3 regions of the Candidatus Nitrotoga arctica genome follow, and region 3 is predicted to be linked to each of the others. Evidence: predicted binding sites of a transcription regulator. Region 3 holds the regulator's gene; each other region holds the start of a gene.
The links. The regulator sigma-54, encoded in region 3, starts transcription at its own class of promoters, with help from an activator protein. The targets are predictions, from matches to a motif close to TGGCACNNTTCCTGCT.
Positions count from the first base shown of each region.

Region 1: pepA (flocculation-associated PEP-CTERM protein PepA) is a predicted target of sigma-54. The motif match lies at 1,589-1,604, and genes of this name have one in related genera.
Region 2: MKZ32_RS15395 (pilin) is a predicted target of sigma-54. The motif match lies at 1,564-1,579, and genes of this name have one in related genera.

Region 1 covers NZ_OU912926.1:2,332,085-2,335,252, forward strand. The annotation lists gene MKZ32_RS10655 (ThiF family adenylyltransferase) at 1-436, shown strand, start outside; gene MKZ32_RS10660 (hypothetical protein) at 438-1,493, shown strand; gene pepA (flocculation-associated PEP-CTERM protein PepA) at 1,712-2,584, shown strand; gene MKZ32_RS10670 (class I SAM-dependent methyltransferase) at 2,679-3,168, shown strand, end outside.
Region 2 covers NZ_OU912926.1:1,025,920-1,029,087, reverse strand. The annotation lists gene MKZ32_RS04725 (GspE/PulE family protein) at 1-1,108, shown strand, start outside; gene MKZ32_RS15395 (pilin) at 1,636-2,082, shown strand; gene MKZ32_RS04710 (tetratricopeptide repeat protein) at 2,211-3,168, shown strand, end outside.
Region 3 covers NZ_OU912926.1:3,257,013-3,260,180, forward strand. The annotation lists gene MKZ32_RS15090 (PTS sugar transporter subunit IIA) at 1-114, opposite strand, end outside; gene hpf (ribosome hibernation-promoting factor, HPF/YfiA family) at 166-495, opposite strand; gene MKZ32_RS15100 (RNA polymerase factor sigma-54) at 512-1,939, opposite strand; gene lptB (LPS export ABC transporter ATP-binding protein) at 1,978-2,700, opposite strand; gene lptA (lipopolysaccharide transport periplasmic protein LptA) at 2,697-3,168, opposite strand, start outside.

The DNA of each region.
Region 1 (3,168 bases), 920 kb from region 3:
ACACAACATCCCTGCGGTAACTGTCGCCCCGCTAGGCATGGGCGCTGCCCTGCTCAACTTCATACCCGGCGGCATGAGCTTTGAAGACTACTTCCAAGTGGCTGGACGACCCGAGTTGGAGAAAGCCGTGCGCTTCCTGGTTGGCCTCGCCCCCACCCTGCTGCATCGGCATTACCTGGCGGACAAGACTCGCGTCAATCTCAAGGAACGTCGCGGCCCCTCCACCATCATGGCCTGCCAGCTCTGTGCCGGCGTTGCCGCCAGCGAAGCCCTCAAGATATTGCTCAATCGAGGCAAGGTATGGGCGGCACCCCACGGCATCCAGTTCGACGGCTACCGCAACAGGCTGGCGCATACTTGGCGGCCGGGTGGCAACCGCAATCCTCTAAATCGCCTGGCCATCGCCATCGCCAGCCATCATCTGGGGTTGGCCTGACTTGAAACTCGATCAGGAGCAACTCAACTTCGTCCTAGAGAGCGCCATCCTGGCGCCCTCGGCGGACAACCATCATCGAATCCGATTCCAATTTGTTGATAACACCATCCGAGTCTACTACACCCAGGCCGAACTCCCCCCACAAGGGGGCTACAAACAAGTGCTCGCGTTACTGTCACTAGGAGCCGTGTCGGAAAACCTTACAATTGCCGCCAGCCGCTTTGGCATAGGTACGGAAACGGTTCTATCGCCCGACCCGACACAGCCCGATCTCATCATGCAAATCCGTTTGAAAGCGGACCAGGCGGAAGTCGATCCCCTATGGCCGTGCATCCCTCTACGCCACACCAACCGTCGCGTGCACTTTCGCGGGCCCAGGATGACTGACGCAGAGCGAAGTGAACTGGATGCTGCACGTACCTACCCCGCCTGCCAACTAGTCTGGCTGGATGAACCAATTCGGCGTAGACAAGCCCTCCGCCTCATGCGGCAGGCGGAAACCGAGCGCTTCCATAACCGCATCCTGCACGAAGAACTGTTCTCCGCCATCCGTTTCGACGTGGGTTGGCACAGAGCCTGCTCGGAAGGTCTGCCACCTGGCGCTTTGGGTGTGGAACCGCCGTTACGCGCCTTCTTCGCCCTGCTGCGCCACTGGCCTATCATGCGCCTAGCCAATCTGTTGGGGGCGCACCACATGCTGGGCTGGCGCGCATGCGACCTGCCTTGTCGGCTAGCGCCCCACCTAGGATTGCTGACTGTAAAAAATACCGACAATCAGTCCGTGTTTGACGCCGGGCGGTCATTCCAGCGCCTCTGGCTGGCTGCAACCAGTCAAGGTCGCGTCCTGCAGCCCATGCCCGCCTCGGCGCTTTATGCCTTGGATGGAGCACGAGCGGAGGGTATACCTGCAAAGTTGCAGTACGATCTGGCGGAAGGCTGGAAGTCCAGCCTAGGTGGGGCGATTCCATTGATGTTGTTCAGAATAGGATTTGCGAAGCCGTCATTGGTGGTGACGGGTCGCCGTGAAGCGAGCGACTATGTAGACACAGGATTATAAGGATGAACCTACATAGTGTCGAAATGTTTTACACATTGCCAACGATGAACTTTCTATAAATTCTCAATATATTGTTTTTAATACTTTATTAAAAGTGGCATGATATCTGCTTAGTATTAAAGGCAACCACATAATTCATCAGGTGATGCGTGGACGACAAAGCAAATTACCTTACACTTCGGTAAAGATCAACATTAACATAAAAGGAGAAACAAATAATGTTTACACTACACAAGAAATTACTAATCGGCGTTGCGGGAATCGCGCTTGCCATGGGTGCCACCTCTCAAGCCGTGGCTGTCCCTACATTTACAGTCGATACGAGCGCAGTTGACGGAGGGGCCTCGAACTTAGTTACAGGAGATGCATTTCTAGGCACCTCGTCAGAACTAATACACTTTAATTCGACTACTACTATCTTAACATCGTCATCTGCGAGCGGCTGGCTTAACTTCAGTGAGATAGATTTGACTAACGCACCCGTTGCCGCAATCGGAGTCCTTGGCACCTATAATCTCTTTCTCACCTTCAATCTGACGAATACGTGGAACGGCACTAATTACACCCTTGATACATTAAATTTTACCGTGTACGGTAATTCGCTGAATGGGACGGCCGGAGACATGTTCACGAACGCAAGCGCCGCCGGAACCGGTACGGAAGCTACGCACACCTATGTTGCCGGGACCGAAGTAGTGCTCGGCACAGGGGAATTGGTTAATGGGACCGCTGTATTAAATAGCGGTGGCGCCGCCCTGAACGCGCTTACGTCTTTTGAGGTTTGCAACGGCGTTGGTACAGCTCAAGATGGTCTTGGCGGATCGAAAACGAACTCGGCCTGCACAGGCAATACGGGTAGCCTGTATTTTTCCAGCCCAAATCCTTTCTATAGTCTTGCGTTTAATTCGTTTAATAATACCGCCAATGGAACCACTTATGGAACAGATGCTAGTGGTAACATAATTACGGCGGTCAATGCCGCTCATGGCAATGTGACCTTTCAATCGGTGCCCGAACCCGAAACCTTGGCGTTGTTGGGTGTTGGGTTGTTAGGCATGGGTGTTTCATTGCGCAAGCGTAAATTTTCCTAATTATCAGAATATTTGGCCTTAAACCTAAGGTTTGATAGCAACACTTAAATCCCGCCTGCTTGTCAGGCGGGGTTTTTTAATTTATAAAGCCTTTATGCCCAATCTCGCTCTGATCACTACTTTTCTGCGCGAGCTTATTGTAGAGCGCACACTCCCCCGTGAGCCCGAGCCGGATTTGGTCATGGACGACCCGGATCAGGTGGCAGCATATGTGGAGGCAGGGCGCATCGACGGGGTTATGGCCGCGTCTTATTTGTTTCATACCGCTCGCGTCAGTCAGGTGATCCAAGGCTGCGACACCGTTCTTGACCTTGGATGTGGACCTGCCACCCAACTCGCCCAGATCGCTGGTATGAATCCGGATATCCGCTTCACCGGAATCGATCTCTCTTCCACTATGCTGGCGAATGCGGAAAAGCACGCGGCATCATTGGGTTTGGCTAATATCCAGCTTCGTCAAGGGGACATCACTAAATTGGAAGGTATCGCTGACCACAGCATAGATGCAGTGATCAGCACCATGGCGTTACACCACCTCCCTACCCTGCAACAACTGGAAGACTGCTTTGCATCCATCCGTCGTG
Region 2 (3,168 bases), 2.2 Mb from region 3:
ATCATCTTTCCGGAGTGCGCTGGTTACGCGTATCAAAATCATGTGCGACCTTGATATTTCGGAGAAGCGCAAACCGCAGGACGGCAAGATCAAGTTCAATAAATATGGGCCTCTGGATATTGAACTGCGCGTTGCCACCATTCCTTCTCAGGGCGGCATGGAAGACATCGTGATGCGTATTTTGGCCACTGGCGAGCCGATAAAACTTAATGAGCTGGGGCTGTCGGCACGAAACCTTGAAACCCTGAAAGCGGTAATCAGCAAACCTTACGGCCTGTTTTTTGTATGCGGCCCAACTGGATCCGGCAAAACGACTACTTTGCATTCCGTACTTGGCCACATTAACAAGCCTGAGACCAAAATCTGGACAGCCGAAGACCCGGTAGAAATTACACAGAAGGGCCTGCGTCAGGTGCAAATCAACAAGAAGGCCGGTATGGATTTCGCCACCATCATGAGAGCCTTTTTGCGCGCTGACCCGGACGTGATTATGGTAGGTGAAATGCGCGACAAGGAAACGGTTTCCATCGGCATAGAAGCCTCTCTTACCGGCCATTTGGTGTTCGCCACCCTGCACACTAACAGCGCGCCGGAATCCGTCGTGCGATTATTGGATATGGGTATGGATCCATTTAATTTTTCCGATGCCCTGTTAGGTGTTTTGGCGCAGCGTTTGGCCAAACGTTTATGCAAGAAATGCAAAAAATCGCATACCGCCACTCAAGATGAACTCAAATCATTGCTTGCTGAATATGCAACAGAGCTTATGAACTGCGCTCCCTGGAAACAGGATACCAATGCTGCTTACAAGGCACTGTACGCCGAATGGGTCAAGCTGTTTGCGGATGAAATGGGGAGATTCACGTTGTATGAACCGGTAGGCTGTGAATATTGCTCCGGCACAGGTTATCGCGGACGGGTAGGTTTACATGAGTTGATGGTGGGCACTGATCTGATAAAAAAGAACATTCAGGAACACGCTCGCGTCGCGGAAATGTTTGCTAACGCTCTCAATGACGGCATGCGCACCCTGAAGCAAGATGGCATTGAAAAGGTATTATCCGGCATCACCGACATGCATCAGGTGCGTGTCGTCTGCATGAAGTAATACCCGCACACACAGAAGAAATAAATCCGTTTGTCCTGAACTTGTCGAAGGATGAACGGATTTACTTTTTTCAATCTCTCTCAGAAGAAGTAAATCTCCAGATCATTATCTTTTGCGCTGACTGGATAAAATTGCTGTCCCGATGTCTTGTTGCGCGAAAAGATCTATCCGAGCCGACGAGTAGTAATTTTCCGGCGGTGTGCTCAAAAAAAGTAATAGTAATACATGCTGTGCTCAGTGGCTTCCAAACCCGACGCTGACAAAATCATGTCCTCCCTCAGCTGATAATGGATTACATGATCTTTTTGCGTTGTGCCTTATGCGAAAACCAGAGTGACAAAAACCGTCACTTTCCTGACGTAAATCGGCTTCTCTCTTCAGTGTGAAATTTCACAGCCTCTCTGATTGTTAGTCGAACTGGGTCTAGACGATCATAATTGCAGGAGAAGATGTTCTGGCATGAATCCTGCTTATAATAAACCGCACACCCCGTGTACCAAATTTTAACTCTTAAAGGAGTATCAATAATGAAACAAATGCAAAAAGGTTTTACTCTGATCGAATTGATGATCGTGGTCGCGATTATCGGTATTCTCGCGGCTGTAGCGATTCCTGCCTATCAGGATTATGTAGTTAAAGCCAAGCTTGCAAAAGTCGCGACTGCTGTGGATCCGGTTAAGCTGGCGGTTGCCATGTTTGCCCAGGAAAACGGCTCTGCGCCTGCTGGTGCTAGTAACTGGACTTCGCTGGGGTTGGGTACCGGTCCAACACCAACCCAAGAGGTTGCAAGTTATACTGTGACGGCTGTAACTGGTGCTATCGTAGCCACTCTCTGCGCTAGTTGCATTAAATCTGGAATCGATGGAACGACCATCACGTGGCTTCCAACATTTGGGGCGTCGGCTACAACTTGGGGAATCACTCCAACTAGTACAGATGTAGTGGTAACAAGCACCGTTGCCAAGTGGAAGTAGCATGAAATAAAAGCTTTTGCTCGAACCAAGATTTTAAATTGTAAAGTTGATGATTTTCTGAAGACCCGCGCTCTGTAATGGATCGCGGGTTTTTTGTGTAAGGCGCAGATATTACATTGGTGAGCTCGATGAATTTTTTTTCTAAATTTGTTTACCCGCTTGACCGAATTAAAGCGCTGTTTTTGGCGCTGCTGGTTATTGTGGTGTATGTCCCTTTTTTGAATAACCCCCTTATATTTGATGACGTTCCATTTTTTGATGCAGCGATAGACCATTACGCAAATACATTGTTTCGTTTAGATTTACGCTGGTTTCCCTATACGACGTTTGGTGTTACCTGGGTATTTTTTGGAGAGGACCAGCCTGTTTTCCGCATACAGAATTTATTGCTGCATGGTGTGAATGTATTCTTACTATTGCTGGTATTGCGGATGTGGATCAAGCTATTTATCACTGATGCGAGCAAAGAAAATATCGTGAATTGGGGCGCGTGGTTGGGAGCGCTGGTATTCGCATGCCACCCTCTAGCGGTTTATGGCGTAGGCTATTTGATACAGCGCAGCATATTGATGGCGACAATGTTCGCATTGGTAATGCAACTAGCTTATTTGCGTGGCCTGCTGGAGGGCGACAAACGCTATATGGCGCTAGCAGTCATGGCATATTTTCTGGCACTGTTCAGCAAGGAACATAGCTTGATGGCTCCCGCTATATTGCTCCCTTTGACATTCGCGATTCGCGCGCAGAATAAACTTTCGTCCCGCGCTTTACTTGCAACTTGGTTAGGATTTGTATTAGTGGGGCTGTTGGTGGTGCTACGCATAAAAGGTGTGTTTGGTGTGCCTTATGAGAAGGATGCGGCGGCATTGTTTGGGGAACAAGCGCTGCTCCAGGGAACTTCATCGCTGCATTTGCTGAGTGTGTTGACGCAGGCGGGACTTTTTTTTAAATACTGCTTGTTAATGCTTGTGCCCAATCCCGCGTGGATGTCGATAGATATGCGTGAGCCATTTATCCTCACTTGGAAAGAGTGGACAAGCTGGATTGGTCTGGTTAGTTTTGTTGTTTATGGCGCCATTGCGCTGA
Region 3 (3,168 bases):
TTTCTGAGTGTTTTCAAATAACACCCCCACTCTTTCGAAAACCCGTTTTTTACTGGTTGAATCGGCGTCCAGTATGACGTTCTCAAGGGGCAGGACTTTACTGATCAGGTTCATATTTCAAGCACTTCAAAAATAAGGAAAGGGCGGCCGTAAACCGCCCTGCTATCATTCTTGTCCCACTGCAGGAGGATTGCCGGACTCATCATGACGACGAGCAGCATGTTTTTCTTTATGCTTGATAATTTGACGATCAAGTTTTTCGATCAGATTATCAATCGCGACATATAAGTTCGTATCATCAGATTCCACAAAAATTGTCTTGCCACTCAGGTGGACGTTAGCCTCGGCCTTTTGTTTTAATTTTTCCACTGAAAGAATGACATTGACATCAATCATATTGTCAAAGTGACGCTCGATTTTGCCGAGTTTGCTTACCACGTGCTCGCGAATGGCGGGGGTAATTTCCAAATGGTGTCCGCTGAGATTGAGGTTCATGGCCTGCTCCTTATGGTTAGAGTGATTTACGAAGATTAACGGGGAGGATATTCAGCAATTCCCGGTATTTTGCCACGGTACGCCGGGCAACCAATATGCCCTGCTGTGCCAGGATTCCAGACATGCGGCTGTCGGTTAGGGGGTGACGTGCGTCTTCCTGATTGACAAGCTGCTTAATGAGTGCGCGGATCGCCGTGGAAGAACACGTACCGCCACTTTCGGTCGCGATTCCGCTGCAGAAAAAATATTTGAGTTCATAGATGCCGCGCGGGGTGAGCATGAATTTTTGCGTAGTCACGCGGGAGATGGTGGATTCATGCAGATCAAGCTGCTCTGCGATTTCGCGCAGTACCAGCGGGCACATAGCTGTGTCGCCGTGCTCGAAAAAATTGCGCTGGCGATCAACAATTGTCTGCGATACACGCAAAATAGTATCGAAACGCTGTTGCAAATTTTTGATAAACCAGCGCGCTTCCTGCAATTGACCAGCCAGCTGCTGTACGTTTTTTTCATTGCCCTGTTGCAAGATATTGGCATACATTTGGTTAACGCGCAGGCGCGGCATAGCGCCCTGATTTAGTCGTACATGCCAGTTACCGTGGCGGAATTCTACCACCACGTCAGGTACGACATAGTCTGCAGCTCGCTGTTCAAATTCAGCGCCAGGTCTTGGTTGCAGATGGGTGATGAGCGATTGCACGGTGCGCAATGCGTCATCGTCACAACGAAGGACTTTCTTCAGCTTGGCAAAATCGTGCGCACCCAACAGGTTGAGGTATTGCGACACCAAGCGCAGTGCCAGATCACGGCATGGGGTATCCTCCGGGAGCGCTTTGAGTTGTAGCGCCAGACATTCGCTTAAGGTACGGGCGGCTATGCCTGGCTGATCCAGGTGCTGTAATTGCACCAGTGCAGTTTCCAAGTCATCCAAAGTAATGTCGAGTTGTTCTGGTAGCATTTCGACAATTTCTTCCAACGGCTGCGCCAGATAACCGTTGCCGTCCAATGCGTCGATCAACAGACTGATAATTTTTCGGTCGCGCACATCATGCTGGCTCATATTTAGTTGCCAGATGAGATGCTCACGCAGGCTGGGGGTATCCGCCGCGACTTCCGCACGAGCTTCTTTTTCATCATCCGGCCCGCTGGCTGCGGAAAAAGAGGATTCATTCCAGTCTTCTTTTACCCATTCTTCATCGGCCTGTTGCGGCATTTCATCTTTGACTTCGGTATTATCCACAGCGGCGGTAGAGGCAGCATCTCCATGTGCATAGGGCTGCATAGCGTCTTCATCTTCGCGTTCGAGCAATGGATTATCATCCAGCAAGCGTGCCACTTCCTGGTTGACTTCCAGAGTGGATAGTTGCAACAGGCGTATGGCTTGCTGCAACTGGGGGGTAAGCGTCAGTTGCTGGGATTGCCTAAGTTGTAATGTGGGTTTCATTACGAAATTTACGGACAAGAGCGGCGCATAGTGTGCATTTATAGTTTGAAATGCTCGCCGAGATATACTTTTCTCACACCTTCATTATAAATGATTTCATCAGGTTTGCCTTCCGCCATTACCGACCCGGCATTAATAATATAGGCGCGGTCACAGATTCCCAATGTTTCGCGAACATTGTGGTCAGTAATCAGCACGCCAATGTCACGCTCTTTAAGAAAACGAATGATTTTCTGAATGTCCAGCACGGCAATCGGATCCACCCCCGCAAACGGTTCATCCAGCAGAATGAAGCGTGGATTGGTGGCCAGCGCGCGAGCGATTTCGACACGTCGTCGTTCGCCCCCGGACAGGCTGACAGCTGGATTGTTTCGTATATGAGTAATATGCAGATCCTCCATCAACTCGTCCTGCCGTGCTTGAATTTCATCGTTATCATAATCTTGTAATTCCAGCACAGCCTGAATATTTTGCGCGACCGTTAGGCGGCGAAAAATAGATGCTTCCTGTGGCAGATAGCCCAACCCCAAACGCGCGCGACGATGAATGGGGAGATGAGTAATGTTCTGTCCATTGATGAAAATATCGCCTCCGTCTGCAGCTACCAGCCCGACAATCATGTAGAAACAAGTGGTCTTTCCAGCACCGTTAGGGCCAAGCAGTCCCACTACCTCACCGCTCTGTACCGACAGGGAAACATCATGCACTACGGTGCGGGATCGATAGCGCTTTTTCAGTGCAACGGCGCGCAGCTCGCTCATTGATGTTCGTTAGGCTTGGTTAGTATCGTTGTCGGCTTGATTGACAGCGGTTCGCCCACTGAAGAGCGCTTGTTTTTTGGTTGGATGATAGCGCGCACGCGTCCCTTGTTGGAGGTACCGTTCACCTGAAATATCTCAGTTTTGGAGTTATAGGTAATATGTTCACCACGCACTTCATCCTGATCCTGCTTTACACGCGCCTGACCGAAGAAATCTATGATTGCAGTCTTGGTGTCATATTCAATGCGCTCGCCATACCCTTCTACATATCCGTCAATATTATCGCGCTTCTGACGAAAGCTGGTGAGTTGTCCGGTGGCCGTACCGTGCTTGAATCCTTCCTTGTCTTGTACTACGACAATTTTGTCGGCGTTAATAACCATCGTGCCCTGAGTGAGCTGCACCTTGCCTTCAAAGACGCTAATTTGTTTGACATCATCAATACTGAGCTGATTTGCTTCCAAATGC